2 regions of the Marinococcus salis genome follow, and region 1 is predicted to be linked to the other one. Evidence: riboswitches for the same ligand, from Rfam matches in the RefSeq annotation. Region 1 holds a riboswitch; the other holds the start of a gene.
The links. A riboswitch is a leader RNA that binds a small molecule or an ion and turns the genes downstream of it on or off. The one in region 1 is predicted to bind glycine.
Positions count from the first base shown of each region.

Region 2: it holds a riboswitch for glycine, as region 1 does, so the genes downstream of both, gcvT (glycine cleavage system aminomethyltransferase GcvT) here and ACTTK6_RS02965 (serine dehydratase beta chain) in region 1, are expected to answer to the same signal.

Region 1 covers NZ_JBQOJB010000002.1:217,835-233,645, forward strand. The annotation lists gene ACTTK6_RS02920 (GntR family transcriptional regulator) at 106-822, shown strand; gene ACTTK6_RS02925 (hypothetical protein) at 874-1,146, opposite strand; gene ACTTK6_RS02930 (hypothetical protein) at 1,088-1,471, opposite strand; gene ACTTK6_RS02935 (helix-turn-helix domain-containing protein) at 1,503-2,252, opposite strand; gene ACTTK6_RS02940 (aldo/keto reductase) at 2,449-3,519, opposite strand; gene ACTTK6_RS02945 (hypothetical protein) at 3,929-4,192, shown strand; gene ACTTK6_RS02950 (hypothetical protein) at 4,262-4,621, shown strand; gene ACTTK6_RS02955 (catalase) at 4,697-6,334, opposite strand; gene ACTTK6_RS02960 (SulP family inorganic anion transporter) at 6,539-8,272, opposite strand; glycine riboswitch at 8,537-8,644, shown strand; glycine riboswitch at 8,648-8,725, shown strand; gene ACTTK6_RS02965 (serine dehydratase beta chain) at 8,804-9,301, shown strand; gene sdaAA (L-serine ammonia-lyase, iron-sulfur-dependent, subunit alpha) at 9,298-10,182, shown strand; gene ACTTK6_RS02975 (universal stress protein) at 10,766-11,248, opposite strand; gene ACTTK6_RS02980 (hypothetical protein) at 11,521-11,658, shown strand; gene ACTTK6_RS02985 (nitroreductase family protein) at 11,709-12,284, opposite strand; gene ACTTK6_RS02990 (pirin family protein) at 12,326-13,192, opposite strand; gene ACTTK6_RS02995 (MarR family winged helix-turn-helix transcriptional regulator) at 13,326-13,763, opposite strand; gene ACTTK6_RS03000 (Lrp/AsnC family transcriptional regulator) at 13,932-14,387, opposite strand; gene ACTTK6_RS03005 (DMT family transporter) at 14,573-15,475, shown strand; gene ACTTK6_RS03010 (SDR family oxidoreductase) at 15,489-15,811, opposite strand, start outside.
Region 2 covers NZ_JBQOJB010000003.1:83,399-99,209, reverse strand. The annotation lists gene ACTTK6_RS03870 (Na+/H+ antiporter family protein) at 24-1,331, shown strand; gene ACTTK6_RS03865 (Na-translocating system protein MpsC family protein) at 1,693-2,394, shown strand; gene ACTTK6_RS03860 (glycosyltransferase family 8 protein) at 2,430-3,281, opposite strand; gene cynS (cyanase) at 3,667-4,113, shown strand; gene ACTTK6_RS03850 (3D domain-containing protein) at 4,200-4,907, opposite strand; gene ACTTK6_RS03845 (DUF2513 domain-containing protein) at 5,442-5,804, opposite strand; partial or broken gene ACTTK6_RS03840 (5-methyltetrahydropteroyltriglutamate--homocysteine S-methyltransferase) at 5,966-6,106, opposite strand; gene ACTTK6_RS03835 (hypothetical protein) at 6,433-6,765, opposite strand; gene ACTTK6_RS03830 (metal-dependent hydrolase) at 6,921-7,394, shown strand; gene ACTTK6_RS03825 (CapA family protein) at 7,488-8,600, shown strand; gene ACTTK6_RS03820 (MBL fold metallo-hydrolase) at 8,710-9,321, opposite strand; glycine riboswitch at 9,546-9,634, shown strand; glycine riboswitch at 9,638-9,724, shown strand; gene gcvT (glycine cleavage system aminomethyltransferase GcvT) at 9,810-10,916, shown strand; gene gcvPA (aminomethyl-transferring glycine dehydrogenase subunit GcvPA) at 10,935-12,296, shown strand; gene gcvPB (aminomethyl-transferring glycine dehydrogenase subunit GcvPB) at 12,283-13,764, shown strand; gene ACTTK6_RS03800 (rhodanese-like domain-containing protein) at 13,822-14,214, opposite strand; gene ACTTK6_RS03795 (lipoate--protein ligase family protein) at 14,379-15,215, shown strand; gene dat (D-amino-acid transaminase) at 15,287-15,811, opposite strand, start outside.

The DNA of each region.
Region 1 (15,811 bases):
GCGCAAATAAAAGAATAAAAGTATAACACCTCCTTTTTAACCGAAAAGGAGGTGTTATACTTTTATATGAACGGATAGAAACTTATATACAGGGAGAGGCTTTCGATGAACACTAACGATTATTCCCCTTCAATTCTTTATGATGAAACCCTGCACCAGCATTTAACACAGCTTTCTTCTTCCATAGAAGAAAAGCGCCTGCCTCAAAAAGCGTATCAAATTATCCGGCAGGCGATTCGGAATCTTTACCTTCCCCCGGAAAAAATGGTTCTAGAAAGGGAGATGGCGGAGGTTTTGGATATGAGCCGCACGCCGGTACGCGAAGCCTTGATACGTCTGCAGACCGAAGGCTTAGTGCGGGTCATCCCCCGTAAGGGCTTCGCAGTTACCCCTATTGAACGTAAGAACTTAATGGAAATCTACGAAATTGCGGAGAGCCTGGACGGCCTGGCTGCCGAGTTGGCTGTCCGAAATACAAACGAGGGGACCCTTTCCCAGCTCGAAGCTTTAATTTCGGAACAGAAAACCGCTCTGGAAAGCAAAAACCTGAAAAACTGGGCTATTCTGGACGATGATTTTCATTCACGAATCATTCAAGCGGCCGGAAACGAGCGGCTGAACGATTTAATCGAATTTCACGCCGATCATTTATTCCGGGCCCGTTTATATACCGTAAATAAACGCCCGCTCCCCACCAATTCGATTTTAGAGCATGAAGCAATTGTGGCCTGCCTAAAAACAAACGACGGCAAAGCGGCCAGAACCATTATGGAGTCCCACCGGCGCCGAGCCAGCCGGGACATTTTAAACGTTATTGACTGACTTCAGAGAGAAAATTTTTATTATTTACACAAATAAGCCGCCTCTATTCGCTTAGAGACGGCTCCTCGTTATTTCTTCATATAAATGACTGATACCGCTGGAAGCTTCTTTTCGTAAAACAACAGCCAATGCTCCTGACGAAGATCTAACTTTTTTCACGGCGTCTATCTGTTCTAAACTGCTAACTTTGTCGCTTATTTCTTTAGCATGTACTGGAAATGGCTGCGTTTGGCTTACTTGTCGGACCAGCGCAGATATCTTCATTTCACAGCCATTTGCCGCCAAACAGGTTATTACCGCCTGGTTCAAATCCTGAGTGCGCATAGATTCTTTCTTTTCCCTTCTCCTGCCTAATACTGCTATTAATTGGTGAACAGGCCCATCGCTCAAAGGCTTCCGAAGCTGCTCCCACATAAAGCACTTCTTTGACGGGCCCATTCATCAATTCTTCACTTACTTCCCAAAAATAAACGGTCTCTGATTCCTGAAGAATACGAATATAGGGGTCCACCCGGTGGCGCTCTGTACAGGGAATGGAAAGATATACTCTGTCTTTCCGCAAAAGTGCTTCTCCAAGATCCCAATGCAGTGCTTTTGACAAACTGCGTAATGCTTTTTGAATTTTATAATGCTGCAAGGAGACCACCATTGTCTCTCTCCCTTTCTGTCTGCGTTATTTGTTACCTTTGAGCGGTGAACGTACGGTACTGTCTGGGTGTGCATCCGTAGACGCTTTTGAAGCATACCCCAAAATAACTGGCGCTCGAAAACCGCAGCCGTTCAGCGATGGCTTTTACCGGACTCGTTGTAGTCTGCAGGAGATATGCCGCCTCCTGTATTCGTTTCTGGGTCACGTAGTTTGGGATGGACATGCCAAGCTCTTCGTTCACCAGCCGGGAGATATGGCTTTTGGAGACCTCCAGCTGGCCTACGAGGATGTTCGTATTTAACGCCTGGTAGAGCTGCTGCTCCACAAGCGTAATAAATCTGGAAATGATCGGATTATTATAGGCTTGTATGTCTTCATTCCAGGTGGTATCAAGCATCCCGTCGACCAATACATTGATTCCTTCAAAAAATTCCTCTTCCAGGTTCCACTCTTCCATAACATTAATCAGGGCTACTGAGGCGGCAAGCGCTTTTTTATCAAACGAAAAGGTTTGAGTATAGCGGTCCAGAAATCCGCCTATTAAAAAGAAATAATACTGCTTCAGCACCTGCAGCCGCTTCTCATCTTCCGGCTCGAGCGAAATAATCCGGTATATTGTCGCGAGCTCTTTTTTAGCTTCTTTTTTCCGGCTGCGGAAAATACAGTCGAAAAAACGGTTTTGTGCCTTATAAAGCTCCACCAGCTCCTCGTTTTCTGCCTGGTTCATTTTCTCTATTTCCTGTTCGTATTGCGAACGGAATCGTTCATAATTCTTAGTCATCACGGACGTTCCTTTATTTTATATTGATCTGCCCTTTTTAATGTACTATAGCCCACATGCATAATCTATCAATTACGTTCTAGAAACTATCAATAATTCATCTTTTCTATTAATAATAGCGGATTATAATATACACTGGCATAATAAAAATGCACCAGCAATGAGATCTTCCATTGCCAGTGCATTATATTAAAATTTACTCATCCATTCCCATCGATTTCTTGTATCCTTCCAAATACGGCATTTCAGACGGGCTTCCCATTTCAAAGCCGGTCATCGTCCGGTGCCACAGTGGATAAATAGGTGCTGGGCGCGCAACGGATTCAATCCGGTCATGCTCCTCCTGCGTCAAGTACATATCTGCCGACGCCAGGTTTTCACGCAGCTGTTCTTCGTTGCGGGCGGCGATGACGATCGGGCCGACGTTCGGGCGGTCTTTGACCCACGCATAGGCGATCTGCGGAACGGTTGCGTTCCGGCCGTCAGCTACTTCTTCGAGGGCATCGATCACTTGATACAGCCGTTCTTCATCCTGAATCCACGGCTCCGGCCAGCCTTCGCCCTGACGGGTATTTGCCGGTGCTTTTTTGTTCCGGCCGATTTTACCGTTCAGCAGTCCTTCGCCAAGCGGGCTCCAGATCATTGAGCTTACGCCAAGCTCCCTTCCTGCCGGCAGCAATTCGTATTCTGCTTCGCGGGCTTCCGGCGTATAGTAGATCTGCTGGGTAACCGGCGGGATGTAGCCCGGACGCTCAGCCACGGAGAATATTCTTGCAAGCGCCCAGCCGCTGTAGTTGGAAACGCCCCAATACCGGATTTTCCCGGATTTCACGAGGTTTGTCATCGTTTCCACGGTTTCTTCCACCGGCGTGCGTCCGTCCCATAGGTGCACAAAATACACGTCCAGATGGTCCGTGCCGAGCCGCTCCAGCGTCCGGTCAATCGACGCTTCAATGTTGCTGCGGGACGCGCCGCGGGCATTCGGATCATTGTCAAAATGAAAGCCGGTTTTGGACGTTAAGAGAACTTCATCCCGGCGCCCTTTAATCGCAGAGCCCAACACGCGTTCCGCATCGCCCTTCGAGTACAGGTTTGCGGTATCAAACATGTTCATGCCTGCTTCCAGCGAGATATCCACAATCCGGCGGGCATCGTTTTCATCAATATTTCCCGTCGGCTCAAATCCTTTCGTTCCGCTGAACGGAATGGTCCCGAGTATATACTTTGGCACGCGCAGTCCGGAGTTTCCTAAATAAATGTATTCCATCGTTAAAGCCTCCTGTATTTCATGAAGTGTTTGTGCCTCGTCAGCTGGTTCCTGCAGTATCGAATACGTTGTTCTTATACCTTGAATGATTTTCCGGCAAACATCTGTAAGCGAATACTTCTAAATGTAATATATTTACAATAACTGCAGCTGCATTTAAACATGTACAGCCTGGAAATTATTTTCCGAAATTTTAAGCAGATTAGTTCTTTTGGCATGAATATATAATCAATTAAAGGGTAATATTTACAATGGGTCCAGATTTCTCTGGACTCCAAATAGTGATTCAGTGTTCACCCAGCGTCATATACAACTGGTTTAGGAAAAAGAATTAATGCTTTTTTCGGGCCATTTCTATCCTTTGGATAGGAGTGGCTTTTTTTAATGCATAATAAAGGAGCCAACGTTTATGCACACATCTACTTTTGGTTATATTTTTAACGGCAATGAACTGCTCGTCGGTACTGCCGGGAGCTTAGCACCGTACATCCAGGAAGCATGCCCTCAAATGTACAACAATATCGACAAACTATTTCACTCCCTTCACCCATTTGCGATGGACGGCACACCGCTCCGGTTTCTTTCTGATGCAGCCGTGTTGAAAGCCCCGTGGGCGGCGTATGATTTATGCAATAATCACTGCTTTCTTGATGAGAGCTCCTTTTTCTCCTAAAGAAGTTTTACAGTTCCCCCGATAGCAATGAAGAGTAAATACCATTAAATTTACGAAAGGGTGCTTTCCATGTTTCGACTCGATCTGGCTGCTGTACACGAAGAACCTCCATCTGATGACCATACAGGCAGTTTTTCCGGCAGTGTCTTCCAGAATCAGCGCTGCATTGGCTCGTATCAGTTTGTTCTTCACTGCCGCAACCGTTTAGCCGAAGTCAGTATCACCTTCCAGGAGGATGTAAAAAAACCTGATGATTTCTTTCGCATTGATCTGCACCGAAACCTCGATATTGAAGCGTTTCAGAAAGATCCAAAAACCCTGCTGCGGTTGATTAAGATCAGAGTGCTGAGCCCGGAGTGGCGCCTGCCGGGCACCTCGCGCCAGGGCTTCCAATATGCTTTCGAACATGTAAATACTTTTCATAAATAATCGTAAACAATTAAAAAGCTGAAGCCGGAGAATGATCTCCAGCTTCAGCTTTTATTGTTTCAGGCTGTCTTCGAATTAATAAGGATCCGATGGAATCCCATGCTCTTCAGCCTGTTGGACGCCTTCTTCCGTTTTCGTGGCGCCTGCAGGCCCGCCGTGCGTGGAATCCTGGTCTGCGCCGTCTGTGGAGGTGCTGTTTTTCAGCCCTTCTTCAACACGGCGGCCGTATTCCTCATCACACTTCTTAAAGTGGGCAATCATTTCTTCCTGAATTTCCGTTTTACATGGAATCAGGTTGTCCACGAGGTTTTTGATTAATTCATCTTTTTCCCATTCCTTGAACTTGCGGAACGTTTCTCCCGCTTGTTGGTAAGGATTCTGGCGGTCGATGGCTTCTTTTTTCACTTCTCCTTCGGTATAAGGAGTGTGAGGCTTGCCGCTCATCTGTGCTTCCTTCAGGTTATTCATTGTGGAAGGCTCGTAGTTCACGTGTGGATTCTGGCCTTCGTCGTTATCGACTTTATACGACATCTGTCCGCCGCGCTGGTTGGTTGCGACCTTTTTCTTCGCCTGGTTGATCGGCAGCTGCAGATAGTTGGCGCCGACGCGGTACCGCTGCGTATCGGAGTACGAGAACGTACGGCCCTGCAGCATTTTATCATCGGAGAAATCCATGCCGTCGACAAGAACGCCGGTACCAAAGGCGACCTGTTCCACTTCGTTGAAGTAGTCCTCCGGATTGCGGTCAAGCACAAGCTTGCCGACAGGAATCCATGGGAATTGATCCTTCGGCCACAGCTTCGTATCATCAAGCGGGTCAAAGTCGAGCTCCGGATGATCGTCGTCGCTCATCACCTGGACGCGAAGCTCCCATTCCGGATAGTTGCCTTCTTCAATGGCTTCGTACAGATCCTGGGTGGCGTGGTTGAAGTTTTTGCTTTGGATGCTGTCCGCTTCTTCCTGGGTCAGGTTGCGGATGCCCTGGATCGGTTCAAAGTGGTACTTCACGAGCACCGCTTCACCGTCTTCGTTCACCCATTTGTACGTATTTACCCCGGAGCCCTGCATCTGCCGGTAGTTAGCCGGAATGCCCCACGGGGAGAATAAAAACGTCAGCATGTGCATAGCTTCCGGCGTCTGCGACATAAAGTCGAAGATCCGTTCGCTGTCCTGCACGTTCGTGACCGGATCCGGCTTCAACGCGTGAATAACGTCCGGAAATTTGATGGCGTCCCGGATGAAAAACACCTTCAGGTTATTGCCGACGAGGTCCCAGTTGCCGTCTTCCGTGTAAAATTTCACGGCAAATCCGCGCGGGTCCCGTAGCGTTTCCGGGGAGGTCCCGCCGTGAATCACGGTGGAAAAACGAACAAATGCCGGTGTCCGCTTGCCTTCCTCCTGGAAGATTTTTGCGCGTGTGTATTTGGAAATCGGCTCATCGCCAAAGGAACCGTACGCTTCAAAGTAGCCGTGCGCACCTGCCCCACGGGCGTGAACTACCCGTTCCGGTACACGTTCACGGTCAAAGTGGCTGATTTTTTCCAGGAACTCGTAGTTTTCAAGCGTCGTCGGTCCGCGATTGCCGACGGTTTTCGAGTTCTGGTTGTCCCGGACAGGGTGGCCCTGTCTCGTCGTCAGCGTACCGTCTTCATTCCTATATTGCTTATCGTCGTTTTTTTCTTCGTCGTGTTCGTTATTGCGGTCTTTACTCAATGCTGTTACCTCCTTTAGGAAATCTATTCACTTTTACCCGGGTAGTTTATGGTTTAAACAGTTATTCCGAATTTTTTAAATTCGTAGTATATAGCTATGCACCCTGGCACAGCAGTTTTTCAAAGGCAGTTCCCTTATCCTGGTGAAGCACAAATCAGGCTGGCGGGGACTTCCCTGCCAGCCTCATCCATAACTATACACATGTTAAATCATATAATCCCAGGAATCCTGCTTCGGCTCCTCGGGAGGCTTAAACGGTACGTTTCTTTCGTGCTCCAGAAAGCCCTCGAGGGTCTGGTATTTAATCGTTTCCGGGTATTTTTCCTGCCAGCCGGCCCGCAGCAGCAGATCCCGGACCGGACCCTTCAGCTCCACAAACCATACCTGCACGCCTGGGTCCCTCCGGAACATTTCAATAATCTGTTCCAGAGCGCCGATGCCCGTAGTATCAATGTCGTTCACCCCGGACATGTCAATCGCGGCCTTCAGTCCTCCGCCTTCCGTTTTGCGGCGGTCCTGAATCGTTTTTTCCACCATTTTCACGAAATAGCCGACATTCGAAAAATGAATGCGCGTATCCGCCCGCACGAGCACCGTGCCCGGCACCCGCTTTGCGTGCGGAAACCGCTGCAGATCCAGATAGCTGTGGGTGTCCTCCTCGTAGCCGATTTCGACAATATTCGGGCGGGAAATATGGCGCAAAAGCAGCAGGATGGAAAAGCCAATCCCGATTAACAACCCCCACTGAATGCCGACGAGAAGCGTCGCAGCAAATGTCACGATCCACACCCAGCCGTCCTCCGGCTTTACGCGAAAGGCGTCCTTTAACGACCGGATATTAATCAGGCCGCTGACCGAAACGAGAATAATCGCTGCAAGCACCGCATACGGCAGATAGTAAAATAAAGACGTGAAAAAGAGAAGCGTCACCAGCACACCGGCTGCGGTAATAATCATCGCCGCCTGGGAGGCCGCTCCCGACCGGTAGCTGACCGCACTTCTTGAAAAGCTGCCGGTCACCGCATAGGAGGAAAAAAACGGCCCGGCTATATTGGCATACCCGATCGCCCGGATTTCTTTATTCAGGTTAATACCGGAATCATTTTTATCACTCAGCGTTTTCGTAATCGCAAGCGTCTCCATCATCGCGATCAGCGCAATGGTGAGCGCGGTCGGGACCAGCACCTGTATGTCCGCCAGGTTAAAGCCCGGAATGGTAAAATCCGGGAGTCCCTGCGGCACCCTTCCGACGACGCTTACTCCCTGGTTATCGAGCCGGAAAAGCGCCACCGCCGCAATACTCAGCACGACGACGATGAGGGAAACCGGTAAATTCCGTTTTGCTTTCCGGCCCCCGATCAGCACTAGAAGACTGGCTATTCCTACAAGCAGGGTCGGGATATGTATCTGCGGCAGATGCACGATCACATCCCGCAGCAGCGGAATAATCTGTGTCTGGCTGCCTACGCTGATGCCCATAAACTGGCCAAGCTGGCTCATGCCGATTGCAATCGCCACTGCCGACGTGAACCCGCTGATCACATTCGGGGAAATAAACTTTACAAACGCAGCGGCGTTCAACAGGCCAAGAGAGACCTGCACCACTCCGACCATTACCGTCAGCAGCAGCACAAGCCCTACGTATTCCGGCGTCGACGGCTCTGCATACAGGGACACGCCGGAAAACACAAGAATGGATGCCATCGCTACCGGCCCGATGGCCAGATGCTTTGACGTGCCAAACAGCGCATAAAGAATGAGTGGAAGCAGAGAGGCATACAGCCCCATGACCGTCGGCAGGCCGGCAAGCACGGCATAGGCCATCCCCTGCGGGACAATCATAACAAAGATGGTAAATCCCGCAGCCATATCCTTTTTCAGCGACTGATTATTATAATCCTGCGGCATAATTAATATATCTTTTATTTTCCCAGGCATAAATCCTTTCCTTCTTTCTCCGTGAACTCACAAACAGTACGGCGATTAAATCTCTCTCCTAATAAATCATGAACCATAACGGCCTAAAAGAAAAGCCCGCACTATATTTTTTTGACTCACGGCTTAAATACAGCTGTACGCCTGCTTTAGTCCTTTCTACACCGATTCTCTCCAGTATATTGCTAAGATCCGGCTGTCAAAAATAGGTTTACTTTTCCAGCAGGGATGTTTAAACTGAAATTAACACAAATATTGGTTTCGCAGATGAATGTATTGGGAGAGTCTGTAAACGTATTTTACAGCACCGAAGGAGCAATCCTCTCCAACAGCCGGAAAGGAAAAACTCTCAGGTACCAGGACCAGTACAGGATGCACCTCTGGAGAAGGTATACGTACCTGCCGAAGAAGAAAATTCTTTTTTAAGAATGAAATCTTTCAGGCTCACAGACAGAGAAACGGCGCCCCAGGCCGCTTCTCTGTCTTTTTTTCTTTTTTGTAATCGCTTTCAATTTTGAATATGGAGGAATTGCTATGGAGTTTGACAGCTGCTTTGACATTATCGGCCCGGTGATGGTCGGTCCTTCGAGCTCCCATACTGCCGGGGTGGTATCGATTGGAAAATTCGTGCATGACTGGCTGGGAGACGTCACTGACGTGACAATCACGTTCTACGGCTCTCTCGCCTCCACCTATCAGGGCCACGGCTCGGATAAAGCTGTCCTCGGCGGCCTGCTCGGGTTGTCCGCACACGATACCAATGTCCGTAATGCCTACGCTCTGGCAAAGGACAGCAGCCTCCGTTACGACTTCCGGTTCTGCACGAACACCCCCGGCGGCTGCCACCCCAATACTGTTTATTTACAGGCCGCTTCCGCCACAGAGACGGTCCATGTCACCGGCGCATCCATTGGCGGCGGTGTAGCCTATATTTATGAAATTAACGGATATCATACCAGCATTAATTTGGGCACAGGCTCGGAGATTTTATCCATCGCCGCCCGGATCAAAAAGGAGGCTCCATCTAGATGAAAGACACGATTGAAAGTATTGTGCAGGAATGTATGGCCCAGGACATTAGTATCGGTGAGTGGATGCTCCGCCGTGAAGTGGATCGCTCCGGTTCGTCCCGCGGACAGATTTTCGGGCGCATGCAGGAACGGCTGCAGGTAATGAAGCAGGCCGTCCGGGAGGGGCTGGGTGACCTCGCGGAAACGGAAAGCAGGCTCTCAGGAGGCGATGCCTACCGCATGCATCAGTATAACCAGCATACCGCCCCACTATCAGGACCAGTTATCAGCACGGCGATGGAAGCCGCAATGGCAACGTCGGAAAGCAATGCCAAAATGGGCCTTATTGTAGCAACTCCTACGGCAGGCTCTGCAGGCATTCTGCCTGGAGTGATGGTCTCTCTTCAGGACAACCGCGGCATGGACGATGAGAAACTGACAATGGGACTGTTCGCAGCGAGCGCCATCGGCTACGTTTTTGCGAACCATGCCTTCATTTCCGGAGCGGCCGGCGGCTGCCAGGCGGAAATCGGGTCAGCGACGGCTATGGCGGCGGGAACGATTACAGAACTGCAGCAGGGGTCACCGGAGCAGGTTTCCCACGCGACGGCCATGGCAATGAAGTCACTGCTCGGCCTCGTGTGCGACCCGGTTGCCGGGCTTGTCGAGGTGCCGTGCGTAAAAAGAAACGTGATCGGCACCTCCATAGCCTTTTCAGCAGCTGATATGGCATTAGCCGGCATTACCAGCCGCATTCCCTGTGACGAAGTGATCCAGACGATGCATACCATCGGCAGGGACATGCCCGGCAGCCTGAAAGAAACCGCCGAGGGAGGACTCGCCCAGACCAAAACAGGCAGAGAAGCCGCCGAACGGCTGTATCAGCGTCCCTGTACTTTTTAATCCCTAAAACGATATCATTCAACCAAATGAGGTGCAGCTATGAACGAACGCCGCTTTTTTCAAATCTGGTTCGGTACTCTCACTCTCATCAGCATTATATTTATGTATTGGGCCATCGCTTTCTCCGCCTTCGTATTAGGAGTTCTCTGTTTCTATAATCCAAAGTTCCGCAGCAGGTGACGCCTCCAGTTGTTAAAAATGAAATTATTGTCCTTTTCCGCCGTTTGTGAGCATTCTGCTTTTTGTTTCCCTGCCGCCGTGCTATTCTTGCTATACGTCTTTTCGAAGGAGGTCATTTCCATCGACCATTTTGCATATGTACTTCAACGCCCCAAAAATCAGGTAGACATAGGCACGGCTGCTGATATCCGTTCACGCTTTGGCAGCCAGGAACCCGTTTATTTTTGTTCGGAGGACGAACTGCTTAATAGTTTAAACTCCTTCCGCAATGAGGAACTCATTATTACCACCGTTAGTGACCTTCCGATCATTAAACAAAAATGGGACGAGAAAAACCATTATAATTTATAAATGCACGTAAAACGCTCCGGCTGATTTTCAAAATCTCCGGAGCGTTTTTGGATTATTGGAGCGGAGTTGCATGAGCCCGCTGAATGGAGGCAATCGCCCGGTCGACCACGTGCACATCGCACGGGGCATGCTTTTGCACTGCCTTCGTGACAGTGTTCCCCTGCATGACCTGCTCGAGCGCATTCCCACCGGACTGGCCGACGATGATAAGATCTGGTTCAAGCCTTTCACACAGCTGGTTCACCAGCCGCTTTTTGGGTACGCCATTGTCCAGCACGGATTTAACTTTGGATACACCTTTTTCTTTGGCGTTTTTTCGATACGCTTCGAGCTGGTACTCGGCCTCTGCGTACAGTCGTTTGATCCCAATCGGATCCATCCAGCCAAGCGACGAATATTCATTATAATGAAACACATAGGCCAGGGTTAAATCGGCTTCGTGTTTGACAGCAACGCGGCAGGCTTCATCAAAGGCATCAACACTCGGATTATTGAGCACATCAAGGGCAGCCAGGATATGAGTATAATTTTTCATTCCATTTCACCTTCTTATATTTTATAATAAAAGCCAAAAAGCACGCAGGTCTCCCTGACCGGTACTTTTTGGCTTATGTTGCAGGCTTATGGATTCCTGACATTTCCGCCGCATTGGCTTGTATTTCTTACCGTATTCCCAGGCGGATTTGATGTTCAAACTACAAAAGTTTTCTTTTCACCATTTTCATTCATTTTCACACGTAATTTGAAGTTTGAAACAAACGGGAACCGGATAGAGCTACCCATGAAACCTTGTTGCAGGAGGAACGTATGAATAAACATCACCTTTTAAACCAGCTTAATGCGTTAAAACAGCAGTGGATCCAAAAGGAAATTTCTCTGCGGGAGTATGTGCAGCAGCGTTTGAACCTGCGCCAGCAGCTGAATAAAAAACATGATGAAAAATAACAAAGCCAGGGAGCGGTCTTATTCCGCTGCCTGGCTTCTTGTATGAACCATTATTTTTCCGTAATCCAGGTGGTCACCTGTTCTACTGGCCTCCGTCTGCCTTCTTTCATGTCCCGCAGTGGATAGCCGAGGTAGATCAGCCCGAGCACCTTTGCCTGTTCACCGAGCCCGAACAGGGCATTCATTTTCGGGTGATAGCAGTGGGCTCCCGTGCGCCAGAACGCCCCCAGGCCAAGCGCATGAGCGGCAAGCAGCATGTTTTGTATTGACGCATAGACTGCTCCGTACTCTTCGAGTGTCTCTACCCGCTCTTCCCTTGAAGGCTCGGCCGCCACGGCGATCACCACCGGCGCCCGCAGCGCCTTGTCTTTTTGCTTCTCAAGATTCTGCTGTTTCTCTTCCCTTTCTGCCGGCGTCATCCCTTCCGCGGCAATGGCAGCCATTGTTTCTCCCAGCTGCCTGCGGCCGTCTCCGGTCATGACGAAATACCGCCACGGCTCTGTTTTATGATGCGACGGAGCCCAGGTCCCGGCTTCCAGTACTTTCGTGATAACTTCCTCAGGCACCACGGTTTCTGTAACGAGCCCATTGCTGCGACGTGAATGAATGGCTGTCAGCACGTCCATCCTGCTTCATCTCCTTCGTTTTAAATGCCGCTTACGCCAGTTTATTCTGCCGGCGGTCCGAATTTTCCCTGATGGAAGTCCCGGTACGCCTGCTTAATTTCGTCCATGCTGCTCATCACAAACGGACCGTAGGGCACAATTTCCTCCCGGATCGGCTCGCCGGAATACACGAGCAGTCTCGTGCGTCGTTTGTTTGATTTAATTCGTAGCGTAGACAGGGCTTGCGGATCCCCGTCCTCCTCGAAAGTGAGCGTCGCCACATCGTGCTTATTGACGGTTCCGTCTGCAACGTCAGCACTGCCGGAGAGCGTATATATAAAGGCATTGTGATTTTCCGGCAGGTGATGCACGTATTCAGCGCCCTCCGATAAATTAATTTCGGTTAACGTGATGGGCACAAGGGAGTCCAGCGGCCCCTCTTCACCAGCAATGCTTCCAGAAAAGATTTTTAAATACCCGCCATCAATTTGTACGGTCGGGGCTTCTTCCCCGTATACGTTCTGGTAAATGGTTTCCGTGTTTCGTTTGTCTTTGGGAAGGTTCAGCCACAGCTGCAGCGTATGGGCAATGTCATTTTCCACCCCGTCTTCGGCATGCCTCGCGGCCCACCCGGCATTCATATACTGCACATCACCGGGCTCGAGAATATCGCGGCCGCCGCCGTTATCAATATGCTCGAGCCGTCCATCCACCACGTAGGTGACCGTCTGAAATCCCCGGTGCGGATGATCGGGAAAAGTACCCTTCTTAAACCAATCTTCGGCCATTAAAATGAACGGATCAAATTCTTTCCACCGGTCCACCGGCAGCACCCATCCCTTTTGGATGGAGGGAAAACCGAATTCTTCGTACTGCACCGTCCACTTATCACGAATCCGGCGTTGAAACAGGTCCTGGTTACGTTCCATCAACAGCACTCCTTTTTGAATTTAGTATGCATAGCAACTATTTCCTGAAAAAAATATATTTACTTCATCTGTCCTGCTTCTTTAGTACAACATATATCTTTTTGTCCTGCAAAGAATCTACTCAGCGGCCTTTCTATTCCTCCCGCAGACTTTCGGAGACGTTTTTATTTATTTTAGCAAGCGTCTGTTCAAGCGCTGTCAGCTCGTTTCGGCTGATGCCCTTTGTTACCGCAGCGTTGAACCGCTCCGCTGCCGGACGCACCTTTTCCTGCAGCTCCCTGCCTTCGTCTGTCATAAACAGCTGCACCGCCCGCTGGTCTTCGGTGCCCGCGGCGCGGCGCACGAACTGCTTTTTCTCGAGCTGGGAAGCCATCCGGGCCACATTCGTTTTGTCCTTCTGCAGCTTCCGGGCGATGTCGTTCTGCGTACGCCCGTCCTCCTCCCAGAGGAGCATCATAATGAGATTCTGCTCGGGGGTGAGGTTAAACACCCGCAGCTCTTCTTTTATAAAGCTGGTTAATTTCAAATCGGTCTGGTGAATCATAATACTGATAAAATCTTCGGTATGCATATGAACTTCCTCCGTTGCGCTGATGGATTGAATCGTGTTTACTTATTTTTCAGCAATAGCTTCTATTTCTTCGTGACGCTGCGCCATGTATACCGTCCACTTTACGGGTGAACGCCGGCCGGAAACCTGCATGTTTTTGAATAAATCGGTAAAGGCCTTCTGCCGGATTTACTTGCGAAGCGGAAGCACTGTAGAAGCTTTCACTTCCCGAAGAACAATGCTTGTCTGCAGCTGGGACACTCCGAGCTGGTTTAACTCCCGGATGAACGCCTCCAGCTCCTTACGGTCACGGTGGATGGTTTTGAGCATATAATCAAACGCCCCGGTCATGCAGTAGCACTCCATGACCTCCGGCATCGCCGATAAGTGGCGCTCGAGCTCGTTTATCTGCTGCGTCTGGTGAATGCTTGTGCTCATGAATATCGTGCACAGCAGGTCGTACCCCAGCTTTTCCTGGTTTAGGATCGCCGTATAGGAATCAATGTAGCCGTCCTGCTCGAGCCTTTTTACCCGTGCATGAGTAGCGGGGGCGGAAAGGCTTACCCGCTGGGACAGCTCCAGGTTGCTGAGCCTTGTTTCCGTCTGCAATAAATCGAGAATATGTACATCCACTTCATCAAGCATGCGTTTCCCTCCCGAAGAATATTCGTTTTCAGCACTTTTCTAACCACACAAACAAAAACAAATTCTGTTTTCCCATAAATAAATTAATATCATTTTGAATATATTCATTTATAGAGAATAATATTTCTTCCATTCATTTTACATGATACATTTATTCCAAACAACACTACAGGGAGGAATAACGCATGAAATACGCCGGATTACTGCTGCTTGCGAGCCTCTGCTGGGGAAGCAATTTTATCGTCGGCGAAGGCCTTACCGCTTACGCGTCACCTGTGACGCTCACCATTTTGCGCTACGGGATTGCCGCATTATGCCTCCTGCCTGTCCTCCTGGTTACAGAAAAACGCCTGCTGCCCCGCAAAAAAGCGCTTCTGCCGCTGTTTCTGATGGGTATCACAGGCGTTGCCCTGTTTAACATTCTGCAGTTCGCTGCACTTGCTTCGTCGAACGCTACCAACATAAGCATTATCTCGACGATGAATACACTGTCGATTGCCCTGTTTTCAGCGATACTGCTACACGAACGGCTGCGCGGCGCGCAAATTGCCGCCATGCTTATTTCCACTGCCGGCGTATTGCTTGTCGTGACAGAAGGACGCCTTGAAAGCTTTTCTTTTGCCTCCGGCGATGCATGGATGCTTTTGGCGGTGCTCGTCTTCGGGCTTTACTCCATCTGCAGCCGCTGGGCGACCACCTTCGTTTCGCCAATGATGTCCGTCTGCTACTCCGGGCTGTTCGGTGTTCTGCTGCTGCTTCCCATTAATGGCTTTCAGGTGCCCATCCACCGGGTGGATGCCGTGTTTATCAGCTCGATGCTGTTTCTAAGCATCATCGCTACGATTGTCTGCATGGTGCTGTGGGGGATCGGCGTACAGCATTTGGGAGCGACAACGTCCGGGCTGTTTTTAAACTTTAACCCGCTGTTTACCGCCCTGCTTGCCTTTGTGCTTTTTGGGGAGCAACTGACCTGGCCGCAGGCAGCCGGCAGTGCAATTGTCATCGGCGGGTGTGCGGCGTTTTCCCTCTTCACGAAAAAGCGCGGGAGGCTGCGATCAGCTCCCGCGCTTCAAAAGCGTACGGCTTAAGGTGTGGTGGTAATTAAGAATCGCTAGGCAGCGTCCGCACAAGATGCTCGAGCGCGTCATGCATCGGCGTGGCCGGACGGCCAAGCAGCTTCTCAAAATCATCGCTTTCGACATCGAGCGAACCGCTGCGGATGCCCTGCTGAATGCTTACGAGCATCGGTACAACCGTCTCCGGCATACCGGCTTCCTTCATAATTTCCGCATATTCATCGTCGTCCACGTGCTGCACCGGAATTTCTTTTCCAAGCACGTCTTCAAGCACGCCAACGAGTTCATCCTGGGTATGCGGCCGTCCGGAAAGCTCATATACCGACTGCTGTTCCCCTTCTCCGGCGA
Region 2 (15,811 bases), on a different contig from region 1:
AGAAGAGAAACGAGGGAAACAAAGTGGAGTACGCAGTTATTGTTTCAGTGCTGGTATTAATTGTACTGAGTCTCTTCCGGCTGAATGTCATTCTTGCACTAATGGGGGCAGCAGTCACCGCAGGACTGATCGCCGGACTTTCATTTACCGATTCCGTCGAAATGCTCGTATCAGGCATGGGCGGCCGGGCGGATACCGCTCTCAGCTATATCCTGCTCGGTGTTTTTGCTGTCATGATTGGTTATTCGGGTATTACAGGTTTTTTAGTTACGCATTTAGTGAAGCTGTTAAAGAATAAACGGGCGGCTTTACTGCTGACTATTGCAGGGGTGGCCTGCCTGTCGCAGAATGTTATCCCAGTACATATTGCCTTTATACCAATACTCATCCCGCCGCTTTTGTATTTGTTTGACCATATGAAAATCAACCGGCGGGCGGTGGCGGTCAGCTTGACTTTCGGCTTAAAGGCGCCGTATATGCTGATTCCTGCAGGATATGGTTTAATATTTCATCAAATTATACAGGAGAGCATGAACGAAAACGGCATGAATATTGCTTTCGGACAGATTTGGCAGGCGATGCTTATTCCAGTAGTGGGCATGGTGGCCGGTCTGCTGGTGGCTGTATTCATTACGTATCGCAGGGAAAAAGAAACCGGGGCAGGAAACGTAGACGTTACAGAAGCGGAAAATGGCTTGAAAAACACAAATAAATTCCGGTTGTCACATCTATTGACGTTAATTGCGATCGTCTGTGCGCTCGTGGTTCAGGTATGGACAGAATCTTTAGTAATTGGTGCGTTGACAGGTATTGCAGCCATGTTCATTTTCCGGGTGGTGCCAATTATAGAAGCCGACCAGACAGTGAATGACGGTGTACGCATGATGGGGATGATCGCCTTTGTTATGCTGCTTGCCTCCGGATATGCTACCGTGCTCCAGGACACAGGAGCAGTGGAGGAATTAGTGGCAGTTACTTCTGACATACTTGGAGGAAGCCAGCTGCTCGGGGCAGTAGTAATGCTTTTAACAGGGCTATTGATTACCATGGGCATCGGCTCTTCGTTTGGAACGATTCCTATCCTTGCAGCGTTGTTTGTGCCACTGAGTGCCTCACTCGGCTTTTCACCGCTTGCTACAGCAGCTTTAATCGGCACTGCTGGAGCAATTGGAGACGCGGGCTCCCCGGCTTCTGACAGCACACTCGGCCCAACAGCGGGGCTGAATGCTGATGGCCGTCATGATCATATTTGGGACACATGTGTACCCACATTTCTACACTTTAATATCCCCTTGTTTATCTGTGGCCTGGCAGCGGCGTTTATTTTATAGCATCCATCCAGTAAATCCATTCATTGCAAAATTGATTCAAAACAGGTAAAGTGAAATGTGAATAAAAAATGAATGTTTTATACAGACGATAGAAATTTTTAGACAATAGGGCTGAAAATAAGTCGTTATAGTGACGGAAGATAAGGTTCATGGACCCTTTTTCGGAGGACTCCACGTACAACCAAATAACATAGTGATTGATGCAGGATCGTTAGACATTTGAGCTAAACGGTAAGCTACAAAGGATATTTTTCCTCTGTGGCTTTTTTTATGCTTTTATAAGGCTTCGCGCGTTTCTTTAGGTTGCTGTATATAAGCTTGTACAACAAGATAAGGTTTGAAAGAAAAGGAGAAGAGTGTCATGTCAGAAGTAAAGGAAGTGCAATCAGCAATAGCTGGATATATCGGAAAGGTATTGCGGAAGAGTTTTGGAAAAGGCCCAATCTCTGTACATACGACATGGGCACCGCCGTATTTTTGTGTCCATATTCGTGATTTTCTGGTACCGATGGAACAAATTTTGATTCAAAAAAATGAGGGCAGAAAAGTGGAAGAGCTTAGGGAGATGCTGATGGGTGTCCTGTATGCCGATATTAAAGCAGAGCTTGAAGCAGTGACTGGAGAGGAAATACTCGACATTTACACGAACTGGAACCTGCACCATCGCTCCGGGGTCATTTTTGGTACAATCGATACGCCTTTGGAGCAGGAATCCGGCACAGCGTATAAATGGCAGGAAGAGGTAAACAGCGTAGTGAAAAAAGCGGGAGAAAATAAAGAAGGGCTCTCAGCTGTAGTAGATACAAAGCCTTTAAACCACCGCGTAGTACTGATTGAACGAACCAGTGTATTGACCCCGGTAGAGCGCCAGCTTATTGAGGAAGGCCATGCCGAGGAAATTGAAGCCGCGAAAACGACACTTGTGAAAAGCATTATTGAAGAAACAAATTTACTGGCTCTGATGCCCCGGGAAGTGATTGATCCGTTTATTATCTGGGACTTAGACAAAGATATTAATTATTTAATATTTATCTGCAGCAGCAAGGAGTCTGAAGCAAAATAAAGCCGCACATTTATAGATGAAGTGCGGCAGGAATATTATAGGGAAGTTGGTTTTACTACAATTTCTTCTTTTTGGGCGGCGTATTTATGATACAGAGATTTTAAAGGATGCCTGGTGTTTGGCTGCCACGGTTTTTCCGGGCCGGTATAATGGACAACGGCCGGGTTTCCGGCAGCGCTGGTTACCTTTTTTCCCTGCCTGGTATCGGGCACAGCCTTCAGGAACATATCGGTCATCGTATTCCATTTCGGGTGGAGCTCGAACCAATGGTTATAAAGCACAGCATTCAGACCGTCCTGGTCGTGGTAAAGCATCCGGCTTTCATGCTTCTGGATAAACTGAACGACTTGATCGGTCACCTGGTGTTTTTTCCAATTCGGAACCTGAATCATCATCACTCCGGAATTAAAATACTTAGCTTCGGGGGGCATAAATAGGTCATCATTACGGTAAAAACCGCCGAAGTTTTCTACTGCGGCAATAACCTGGCGCCGCAAGGGAACCTTCCAGAGTACTGTAATATCCTCTTGAATGATGGTATCGCAGTCGATATACAATACTTTATTTACGTCGGTAAACAAGTATGGAATGGATAACCGGTAATAGGCAGCGTTAGTAATGTGATAAGAATATTTATGGTTTGCCTGAAAAAGGTTTTTATACTTGTTTGTGTCGATCGCATGGAAGACGACACGGGATTTAAAATGAGCTCCGAGTTGTTCGAGCATTTGCTTTTGGTAGCTGCTCCAGCCAGTTTCGATAACGTGAAATTCGATACTTTCCGGCTTCGCTGTGTTCGTAAGCAAGGAAGTCAGGGAAACAGCTGTATGCTCCGCATAATTTGCGTCAGCAACCGTTGTAACAATATAGGGAGAAGAATAAGACATTGCAAGCACTCCTTCATGGGGTAATAGTAATAATCTGGTTTAGTCACAGAAGCACCCGATGCATGCCTGGAACTAAAAAGAATCAGCGCTCGGGCTTTTTCTTTTCAGCTTATGATTAGCTCCCAATGGTCTAACTCATTGCTGCTGAAGACTGGTAGAGTCACTTTTAAAAACAGCATAAAAATGGGCAGGTAACTATACATATATCCCTGACGCATCTTTTTGAAACAATAAAACGGGGTATTGAGGAAAAATGAACTGTTAGAACTAGATTTAACGCTTGCTGCTTCTAATTTATATTAAAAAAGATGACGGTATTCATATATTCAGGTAATGGCTGCATGTTAAGGTGAAATAGAACAAAACAAGGAAGGAGATAAAATAAATGGATATGAGTGAAGTCACCGCCAAGCTGATAGAAGCAAAAAATCGAAAAAGAGCTACTTATCAGGATCTAGCGGAAGCTGTGGGTCGCAATAAAACATGGGTGGCTGCTGTTATTCAGGGCCAGGCATCGATGGATGAAAAAGAAGCAGAAGCGCTCTTGAACTACCTTGAAATTCCTTATGAGGAAATCAAGCATGAACTGATGACGCCACCGTACAAAGGCTCATTAAGCGAAGACGTTCCAACAGATCCGCTTATTTATCGATTCCATGAGATTACTCAGGTATACGGCACCACATTAAAGGAAATTATTCATGAAGAATTCGGTGATGGCATTATGAGCGCCATCGATTTTAAAATGGACGTAGAGCGTGAGGAGGATCCAGGTGGAGACCGGGTAGTAGTCACGTTGAACGGTAAATTTCTCCCGTACACAAAATGGTAAACGACTAAAGCCATCATAAAAGAGACGCCTTTCCAATCAAAATGGAAAGGCGTCTTTTCATTTCACTATAAAATCCAATAAGTAGATTAGTCTACTACGGTTACTTCAACGCTTCGGCGCCCAAAAGAATATGCTTCAGATTTGCTTGGAACGTGAACGTCAATGCGATTCCCGTTAATGGCTCCGCCAGTATCCGCTGCCGTATAAGTACCCATGCCTTCGATTTGTACTTCAGAGCCAAGTGGAATAACATCAGGGTCTACAGCTATTACTTTTGCATAACGGTTGGTATTTAAGTTAACCCCTGTAGCAGTGATGCCGCTGCAGCCTGCGCAGTCAGCTGTATAAGCAGTAGCTTCAACTGTCATGGACTCTCCGCCGGAAGTGTCTTTAGAGCTGCTGCTTTCAGAAGTGGAGGCAGATTCTACTGCTTCCTTGCCGCTGCCGTCCGCTTCAGAGCTTTCTACAGCCTCATTTTCACTGGAACTGCTGGAGCTTTCCCCGTAAAGTGCTGCTTTTGTATTTGGCCCGATGATACCATCGACCGTAAGACCTTCGTCAGCCTGAAAATCACGAACAGCAGCTGCAGTGATTGAACCGAAAATTCCGTCCACTTCGTAATCGTAGTACCCTTTATCGTCGAGTACAGACTGGGCTTCGGATACGGAATCATTGGAATCGCCCTGAACAAGCAGACTGTCTGATGCGTCACTTACCGCTGGTGCTGCAAAAGCTAAAGCTGTACCAAGAACTGCGCCGCCGATCCAATGTGAAGCTTTCGTAGTTTTCATCATAATTAAAAAATTCCTCCTCAGAGAGTATAAAAATTTTTATTTGTAAGTATTTAATGTTAATGAATGTGAGCAAATAAGTTTTGAGATACGTATGGTGAATTAGCCTGTCGCATGTTTGTAAATTTAACTTGAAGCAGAAAAACTTTCAAGTTAAATAGGACGAATGTAATGCAAACGTAACAAGGTTAAGCATTCTGAAATATATGAAAAATTATGTGTAATATTAAAAAACCCTTATTAATAAAGAGATAAAAAGTATTTTCCTAAGTCATATTTCCAATAACGCGAACGTAATGTTACAAATTAAAATAGCGAAAAAACAGTATGATTTTAATTGAGCAAGAAGAATGTACCAATTTTTCAGTGGGTAATAGAATTAAAAAATTGTGGAAGGTAAATAAGCAAAGAAAGGGAGGTGAAAGCATTTGCCAGGGTATACAAATGAAAAAAGCCCCCTGATAAACCAGGGGGCTTAAAGAGAGCTATGTGAGAAAACCTGAAACATAAGAAATTAGTTGTGATTAATTCTGCCTGTCAGTCATTGCTTAAATGCTGGTAGAGCGTAGTTTTAAGTAGGTCAGTCAAAACGGTCAGAGGGATATTGGACATTGACCAGCCCTTTTCCATGGCTTTTTCCTGAGTTCTGTTCCAAATATCCTCATCCTCGGCCACATCAATGAAATCATGGCCGGCAAAAGTGATTTTAATATTGTGATAGCTTGTTACCTGCTTGCTTAATGTTTTGTGGCGGGTAGCCTCAATCAGGCCTCCTTCGGTGAGCAAATACATGTAATAATCGGTTTCTTCGTTTTTGGATGTCAGGCTGAAGCCGGGTTTTTGCTCCTTCAAGTCGATCAACAGCTTCCTGATTGCTTCCATATCTCTTTCCATCACCATTTTATCTTCCACCTTTTTTATACTTACTGAAATTATAATATTGGGACCGTGATAAATGCCAGAAAAGATTTATGCATTCGAACGCAGCGAAGAGATAAATCATTACTCTTCGTGGGTGTGATAAAAAAAGAAGCCGGGGCGCCGGCTTCTTTTCCGAATACTTAATTCCAGACGTCTTCGGCAAGAGAAACGACGTGGCGTACTTTCGCCCATTGCTCTTCTTCTGTAAAAATATTACCTTCTTCGGTAGAAGCAAAGCCGCACTGCGGGCTTAAACCGGGTTGTTCAAGCGGCGTATGTTTTTCAGCTTCCTGCAGTAACGGCCCATAGTGCTTCGGCGCTTAATTCACCATCTGAATACCGTTACCGGGCTTTTTAAGTCGCTCCGGACGAAGGAAATTCCCAGCATGTTCCGCTCGAAACGGTGCTTGCGTTAAACTACCCACTCCTCTGTAATATGTAGAAATTTAAAATTCGACAGGAAAAACAAAAAGGCCCCGCTTTTTCTGTCTATTCACCTATTAATAGTATATGGAAGCAGGTAACGGTTTGTCTATACAAACCATTGGCCGTATGCTGTGCTTAGGCAAGAATAAAAGACGGATTTGGTTTTTTTATATAGTCTCCATTAACGGCGCCGCTGAAAAATAACGACTGCTTCGCCAGACTCATTTGTATGAGAAACAGTACTATAAGCGGAAAACAAACGATAAAGGCCGTTAAATCCTTTTAATTTAATGACAAAAGCTATGTCTTTTAAGGACATTTTTTCCCCGGTAAGAGCAAAAATAGCTTTTTTCGGGCGAAAGCTGTTGTCCATTTTATCAGCTGAGTGCTTATCCATGTGCTGAAAAACCAGAATGGTTTTCAACTGGCTGGCAAAGTCTCCTTCAGCCTTCATTGCCTCAACTTTTTTCTTTCTCGCCCGGTTGAGTGCAGAAGGTTTTTCCACGGAAATCATTATAAATCACTCCTGAAAATAAATTGTGTGCTTTTCTTTTCATACCCTGACAGCTGTATAATCCAACCTGGTGAATTAGAGCACCCCGGATAAAGTTTATGAAAATAAAAAACCGTGAATAAAACAATCATCTCCAGCAGAAAGAAGGACCGCCTGTGATTGAAATTTTAATTGAACATGTACCAAGCACACTGCTTCACCTGCTGACTGGTGCAGCGATAATGTATATATTTTACGGAAGCCCGTGGTTAATCAGTTCAGATCGCCTGAAAATCATGGCATTCGGGGCGATAGTACTAGTGCCTGATATTCCAAAATTATTTGGCAACTATATCTTTCATACGCTTTTAACAATGCCGTTTATTGCTGCGGCGCTCGCTGCAGTTGTTCGCCCTGCCTTGGGTGGAGGATTTCCTAAAGCCTGGGCGGCTGCGTTTGTTACGCTGGGGGCGGGCTCTATGCTGATTGACTTTCTTGGAAATGGCACCCAGCTTTTATACCCAGTGGCCACGAAAAACTTTTCCTATCCGTTGCTTACTCAGGAATGGTGGGTGATTGTACCGCTATTATGTATTTTGGGAATACTAATTATCCGTGGAAGAAAAAACGTTTCTCCCCGGCAGCCATGAAAAGCTATGAAACCCCTTCAATTTCTATGAAGTTATTAGTAAACTTATAGTATATTTCGACTAGTAATTCTATTTGAATGAAAAGAGGGACTCATGCGAAAATTTTATGCAGGCATAACTGTTGGTTTTATTGTTCTGAGCGGCTGCAGCACCGGGGAAGAATCAGCGCAGGAAAACGAAAATTCAGAGACACAAAAAGAGACTGAAAGACAGGAGCAAAAACAGGAAGATGAGAGCGTCACGGTTGGAGCAGCTGGGGATGTGCTGCTGCATGGACGCGTATATAAAAGGATGGAAGAAGACGGAGAGTATGACTTCACGCCGGCATTGAAGGCAGTTACGCCCATGCTTAAGGAACCGGATTATATGATTGTGAACCAGGAATCGATCCCTGGCGGGGAAGAGCTCGGCTTGTCAGCTTATCCTTCTTTTAACAGCCCGTACGCGATTGTAGATGATCTTCAGGATGCCGGAGTGGACATGCTTTCCGGGGCCAATAACCATACACTCGACCGCGGAATGGAAGCTGTAAATAACGCGATTAATCATTATGAGCAGATTGGCATGGACTACGTAGGGGTATATAAAGACGAAGAGGATGCAGAGCGCAAGCGTATCGTAAACGTGAAAGACGTTGATATTGGTTTTCTATCTTATACGTATGGGTTGAACGGCATTTCGATTCCGGAGGAGCACGATTATGTCGTTCAGAAAATTGATAAGGAACAAATACAGGAAGACGTTGAAGCGATGAGAGATGAATCGGATGTTGTGGTAGTGAATATGCACTGGGGAAGTGAATACGAAAGACTCCCCAATGAAGAACAGAAAGAACTGGCTCAGTTTCTTGCAGATCTGGAAGTGGACGTAGTTCTTGGCCACCATCCTCACGTGCTTCAGCCGATGGAATGGGTGGAGGGCGAAGAAGGCAATGAGACGCTGGTTTATTATTCGCTTGGTAATTTTTATTCCGGGCAGGATACGGACTATACCGATACAGGCGGCATTGCAACATTCGATATAGAAAAAGACGGGGAAAAAATAAACATAACGAACCCAAACGTTGACTTTACTCAGGTAGTTCCGGGCCCTGAAGACCAATATACGGTAAAACCGATGGCTGAAGCAGAGCACCCGGCTGAAGGCGGAGAAACGGAACAAGAGCTGCATGAACACGTATATCAATGGATGGAAGAAGCAGAGTAACGGGCATCTTAGTATTCAGATGAAAACAGGGAGCCGGGCTCAAGATAATTTCAAACACTGTAATATATTATAAAAGGACCTCTGTTTAAAAACAGGGGTCCTTATCACATTATGCACCAAATCCATTAATAAACGGATTGGAATTCATTTCGGTTTCGATATCTGTAAAGGGGCCGTGGCCGCAGGCTACAACCGTATTTTCAGGAAGGTCAAGCAGCTGCTCGTGTATGGAGGCTAACAGTGTATCCATATCGCCGCCGTAGAGATCGGTCCGGCCAACCCCGCCTGAAAACAACACGTCACCAGAAAATACTGTGTTAGTTTCTTTATGCCAATAGGAAACACTTCCCGGGGAATGCCCCGGTGTGTGAAGCCATTGAAATTCAAAACCGCCAAATTGAAGCCTTCCTTCTGACTGCAGCAAGTGATCGGCAGGCTTCGTGGTAAATGCAGCCTCTGGCATCATACGGCTCGAACCGTTTTTCTGAGGGTCTTCAAGCCAGTCACTTTCCTGTTCGTGAAGATAAACCGGGATATTGTATGCTTCCCGAGCAGTATCAAGCGCCCCAATATGATCAAAATGGGCGTGTGTTAACAGAATTGCTACGGGGTGAAGCTCGTTTTCCTGGAGAAAGGTGAGCAGTTTATCGGCATCACCGGCCGGGTCAATAATAACAGCGTTTTTATCATTATCGTACAGAACATAGCAGTTTGTCTGCAGTGGTCCAAGCGGTAGCTGTTTTCCAGTTCATAGTTTCCCTCCAATTAGTATACTGTCTTTAGTATAAACAATATTTTTCCCGGAAGAAATAACCGATCTGCACATACATACGAATAATTAATATGGTTTTATTGAAAATGTTCGGTTTCATTTTTTTTAGCATTGGTTTTTATATGAATTAATGATAAAATATGAGCAAATAAGAACGTACATATAATGCGCGGATGATGGTAAGGGGAGAGACTGCCAGGCAGCGCCGAAGGAGCAAACCGTAACAGGTGAATCTCTCAGGCAAACAGACTCTTACTGGACGCTCCTCTGGAGAGCGCTTCTTTTGAAGCCACCCACGAAGACACTCTTTCTGCATTGCGGAAAGGAGAAACTTTCTGGTTATAGGACAGAGCTTCCATAATTCATGGGAGCTCTGTCTTTTTTTGTTTTTTACTGTTTTGATTTTTCAGAAAAAATAATTAAACGAGGTGATTTCTTTGGCAGAACTAAAACGAACTCCGCTGTATTCAGTGTATGAAAAATACGGAGCTAAAACTGTCGATTTTGGTGGTTGGGAAATGGCAGTTCAGTTTTCGGGCATCAAAAGCGAACACGAAGCGGTTCGTACAAAAGCCGGCCTGTTCGACGTCTCCCATATGGGCGAGGCGATCGTAGAGGGTCCAGAGGCTGCTGATTTTCTGCAGTACATGCTCACAAATAACATAAAAAACCTGGAGCCCGGCAAAGCGCTGTACACCGCTATGTGCTATGAAAATGGCGGCACAGTTGACGACCTGCTCGTGTACCAGCTCGAAGAAGAAAAATACATGCTTGTTTTAAACGCAGCCAATATTGAGAAGGACCTCGAATGGCTTCGCCGGCACGGGACGGAAAACGTAAGCATCACGGATATCTCAGAAAGGACAGCATTAATTGCGGTGCAGGGCCCGGAGGCGGAAACGATACTACAGAAAGTAACCGACGCATCTCTTTCAGAAATACTGCCTTTTCGATTTGCTGCCAGTGCTTCTATCGGAGAAACAGGAAACGTTCTTATATCAAGAACTGGCTATACCGGTGAGGACGGATTTGAATTATACTGCCGCTCCGGGGATGCGCTTTACTGCTGGGAGACTATTATGGAAGCTGGAAAAAGCAGAGGCATTGTCCCTTGTGGACTTGGCGCAAGGGATACCCTGAGGTTTGAAGCGAAGCTGCCGTTGTATGGACAGGAACTGAGTGCAGATATCACCCCGCTTGAAGCCGGCATCGGCTTTTGTGTAAAACTGAAGCAAGAAAATGATTTTATCGGAAAAGAAGCTTTAAAGGAACAAAAAGAAGCAGGACTGAAACGCAAGCTGGTCGGTATTGAAATGGTCGATAAGGCGATACCCCGTCCGGGATACGGCGTACGAAATGATGACGGAGCAGAAATAGGATGGATCACGACAGGCACCCAGTCCCCGACGCTCAAAAAAAACGTAGGACTCGCACTTTTAAATGCCGAATGGAGCAACCTGGATCAGGCGGTAGCGGTGGATGTGCGTGGAAAAGCCAAGCGGGCGAAAGTGGCAGCTGTGCCTTTTTACAAACGGAAAAAATAATACGAGGAGGCGTCAAAAATGGATTATCGCTATTTGCCAGTCACTGGTGAAGATAAAGAAGAAATGCTCAAAACAATTGGCGTGGATGCCATCGATGAATTATTTGAAGATGTGCCGGAAAATATTCGCTTTGCCGGAGAAATGGATCTGCCAAAGGCTCTTGGGGAAACGGACCTTCTAAAGGAAATGAAACGCCTTAGTGACAGGAACGCTAACGTGCAGGACTGTGTATCCTATCTCGGAGCAGGGGTGTACGAGCATTATATACCAACGGTCGTCGACCATGTGCTACGGCGTTCAGAATTTTATACGGCGTATACTCCGTACCAGCCTGAAATTTCGCAGGGCGAGCTGCAGGCAATATTTGAATTTCAAACGATGATCAGTGAACTTACGGGAATGGATATCGCTAATTCGTCAATGTATGACGGGCCAACAGCGCTTGCTGAAGCAGCGCTGATGGCTGCGAGTGAGAACAGAGGGAAACGGCGGACCATTGTAGTATCAGAAACCATCCATCCCGAAGCGCTCGATGTATTGAAAACCTATGCGGCAGGCCCCGGCCTTACAGTGAAAATTGTTCCTGAAAAAGATGGCCGCACGGATCTGGATAAGCTTGAAAAGACGATCGATGCTGATACCGCAGGAGTAATCGTACAATACCCGAACTTCTACGGAACCATTGAAGATTTAGCGGCTGTAAGACAGGCAGCCGACAAAGAAAATTCTTTAATGATTGTTTCTGCTAATCCTCTGTCCCTGGGCATACTGACGCCCCCTGGGCACTTTGGGGCGGATATTGTTGCGGGAGACGCCCAGCCGCTTGGCATCCCGATGCAGTTTGGCGGACCGCACTGTGGTTTTTTCGCGACTACCAAAAAACACATTCGAAAAGTTCCCGGACGGCTTGTCGGGCAGACTGAAGATGAAGACGGAAGCCGCGGCTACGTACTGACCCTCCAGGCAAGAGAGCAGCACATCCGCCGGGATAAAGCGACCTCCAACATTTGCTCGAACCAGGCTTTGAATGCGTTGGCGGCTTCTGTAGCGATGACAGCTCTCGGTAAAAAAGGTTTGAGGGAAACAGCAGAACGAAATATTAAAGGTACTCACTTTTTAAAGCAGCTGCTAAAGCAAAAAGGAATACAGGTGGTCCACGAATCACCGTCGTTTAATGAATTTGTCATCAATCTCAGCCGGCCGGCATCGGAGGTAAATGAACAATTATTTCAGCATGGAATCATTGGCGGTTATGATTTAGGGGAGGTTTCAGCGGATAAAAAAGGCCAGATGCTCGTATGTGTGACCGAACTTCGGACAAGAGAACAGCTTGAAACCTTTGCCGACCAATTGGAGGTGCTTGTACATGAAACAGCCTAACCAGCCATTAATTTTTGAACAGAGCAAATCAGGCCGGGTAGCGTATTCGCTTCCCGAAACAAATATTCCTGAGCAAAGCCTAAGTGACATTTTGCCGGAGGCTAGTATCCGCAACGAAGAACCGGCGCTCCCGGAAGTGTCCGAGCTCCAGTTAGTACGCCACTATACGGCCCTGTCGAACCGGAACTACGGGGTGGATTCTGGTTTTTATCCTCTCGGCTCCTGCACAATGAAATACAATCCGAAGATCAATGAAGAAACTGCCCGCATGGCTGGATTTGCCGCGACGCATCCGTATCAGCCGGAGACTCAGGTGCAGGGGAATCTCGAAATGATGCACGACCTGCAGCAGGCCCTGGCTGAAATAACCGGCATGGACGAAGTCACTCTGCAGCCGGCAGCCGGCGCCCAGGGAGAGTGGACCGGCCTGATGCTGATACGGGCGCTTCACGAAGCAAACGGTGAAACGGAACGCACCGAAGTGATCGTCCCCGACTCTGCGCACGGAACGAACCCTGCTTCAGCAACAGTGGCAGGATTTGATCATGTGACGGTCCGGACGGACGCCCGGGGCCTGGTGGATCTTGAGCATCTAAAAGAAGTTACGGGCGAAAGAACGGCTGCCCTTATGCTCACGAATCCAAACACGCTTGGGCTGTTTGAAGAAGACATTATGGAAATAGCGGATACGATTCACCGGGCTGGCGGGCGTTTATATTACGACGGAGCCAACTCCAATGCTATCATGGGCATCACAAGGCCCGGAGATATGGGCTTTGACGTTGTACACTTAAATCTCCATAAAACATTCACCGGCCCACATGGAGGCGGCGGTCCCGGCAGCGGTCCGGTGGGCGTAAAAAAAGAGCTGATCCCTTATCTGCCCGGGCCGGTACTCACGAAAGAAAATGATAAGTACTACTGGGACAAAGACCGTCCGCATTCCATCGGCCGCGTAAAGCCGTATTACGGGAACTTTGGCATTAACGTACGTGCTTATACCTATATCCGGACGATGGGTGCAGAGGGACTCAAAAAAGTTTCGGAATATGCAGTGCTGAACGCCAATTATTTAATGAGACGGCTCGAGCCGTATTTTGACCTTCCGTATGGCCGTCACTGCAAGCACGAATTTGTTATATCAGGAAGGCGCCAGAAACAGCTTGGAGTACGAACGCTTGATATAGCTAAACGACTGCTGGATTACGGCTATCATCCGCCAACGATTTATTTTCCGATTAATGTCGAAGAGTGCATGATGGTTGAACCGACCGAAACCGAGGCCAAAGAAACGCTTGATGCCTTCGCAGATGCCATGATTGAAATTGCCAGGGAGGCAGAGGAGAGCCCGGAAATGGTACAGGAAGCGCCTCATACTACCGTAGTCGGAAGACTGGATGAGACGCTGGCAGCACGAAAACCGGTACTGACGTATAATACTGAAACCTCGCTCAAATCCATGAAATAACGATAAAAGGAAAATTAAACACAAAAAGGGAAGAGCAGCGCCTGCTCGTCCCTTTAATTATGCGCTTTTTTTCTTTTTACTGATTTTGCCTGTCCAGCGCTTAAATCCGCCTTTCAGGTGGTAAATATCCCGGTTTCCCTTATGCTTTTTGATCAGCTTTGCGGCTTGCTTTGAACGCATGCCAGACTGGCAGTATAAATAAACAGGCTGGTCTTCCCGGATTTCAACCATCCGCTGCTTCATTTGCGAAACGGGAATATTCCGGGCCCCGAGAATGTGGCCGCCATCGTATTCTTTCGGCTCACGCACATCGATAAGCTGGGCTTTACGATAGCCTTTGATAAAATCTTCCTGTGGTAATGCAGTTAAGTCCTTCGGTCCGACAAACCGGCGTACAATCAGAAAAACTAATACTGCAATGAGCACTACCCATAACCATTCAAATATCATATATATTATTTCACCTCTTTCCAGGTCGATTGCAAATTAATTATAACGCATAACCCCGTTGCTTTGCCAGATTTCTAATTAATGGGCGGTCATTTTTATATATGGAACGCAGTGATCTCTGCTACAATGGAAGTGGAAAAATTGAGAAAGAGAGATGAACGTTAATGGCAAAAGATACTTGGCTTTTTATAGATTCAGGCAACCGGTCGCCGGCCTATAATATGGCTCTCGACGAAAAACTGCTGCAGTGGCACAGTGAAGGGCAAATTCCGCCGGTGATAAGGTTTTACGGATGGAATCCGCCGACGCTGTCAGTCGGTTACTTTCAGAAGGCAAAAAAGGATATTGATATGGAGGCAGTGGAAAAGCACGGTGTAGGTTTTGTGCGCCGGCCGACGGGAGGCCGGGCGGTTCTGCACGATCAGGAGCTGACCTACAGCATTATTGTTTCAGAAGATCATCCGGAAATGCCGGAAACGGTGACCGAGGCCTACCGGGTACTCTCGGAAGGAATTTTGCAGGGGTTTTTAAAGCTTGGCCTGGATGCTTATTTTTCCGTGCCGAAAACGAAGGAGGAGGAAGACTCGTTAAAGAATCCCCGTTCGGCTAACTGTTTTGACGCCTCGTCATGGTATGAGCTGGTCGTAGAGGACCGGAAAATTGCCGGAAGTGCCCAGACAAGACAGCGCGGGGTCATCCTGCAGCACGGATCAATTATTCTGGACCTGGATGAGGACAAGTTATTTGATTTGTTTAAGTATCCGAGTGAGCGCGTTCGGGAAAGAATGCAGCAGGCTTTTAAAAATAAAGCCGTCGCGATCAACGAGCTTACAGACAAACCATTCACGCTGGAAGATCTGAGGAGTGCTTTTAAAGAAGGATTTGCCGACGGTCTGCATGCCGACCTTGAAGAGTATCAGCTAACTGCGGATCAGGAGAAAGAAGTAGAGGCGCTGGCAGCAGAACGATACGAGACCGATGAGTGGAATTTCAGGCGCTGATGTTCTCCCTCAATTAAAAAACAAACGACCGCCCCCGGGGCGGTCGTTTATATAAGGGATGTTGCGGCCAATTAGTTGTAGGTAACAAGCGGCTGGGTGTCCCCGGATTCGAACAGCTCGACTTCGCGGCGGAATTCTCCAAGAAGCTCCTTCGTTACTGGATCGTTTCCGTACTCGGCTTGAAATGAGCCTTTAATAGAACGGACGGGCACGATCTCAATCGAAGTGCTCGTCATAAACATTTCGTCAGCCTGTATGGCTTCGTCGATAGTAAACGGGCGTTGTTCGACGGGAATATTCAACTGCTTTGCCAGCTGAAGGACGTAGCGCTTAGTAATACCTTCAAGAATATAGTTGCTCTGCGGATGAGTGATGACCGTTTCGTCTTTAACGATAAAGGCATTGGTAGAGGAGCCCTCCGTAATAACCTCTCCGCGGTGCTGAAGCGCCTCCGCACAGTCGTGATCTTCCGCGGCCCGTTTGGCAAGCACGTTTCCGAGCAGGTTAATGGTTTTAATGTCACAGCGAAGCCAGCGGATGTCTTCTGTGGCGTACACATTTATGCCGTCAGCCTGTTTAGCAAATGGCACTTCGGA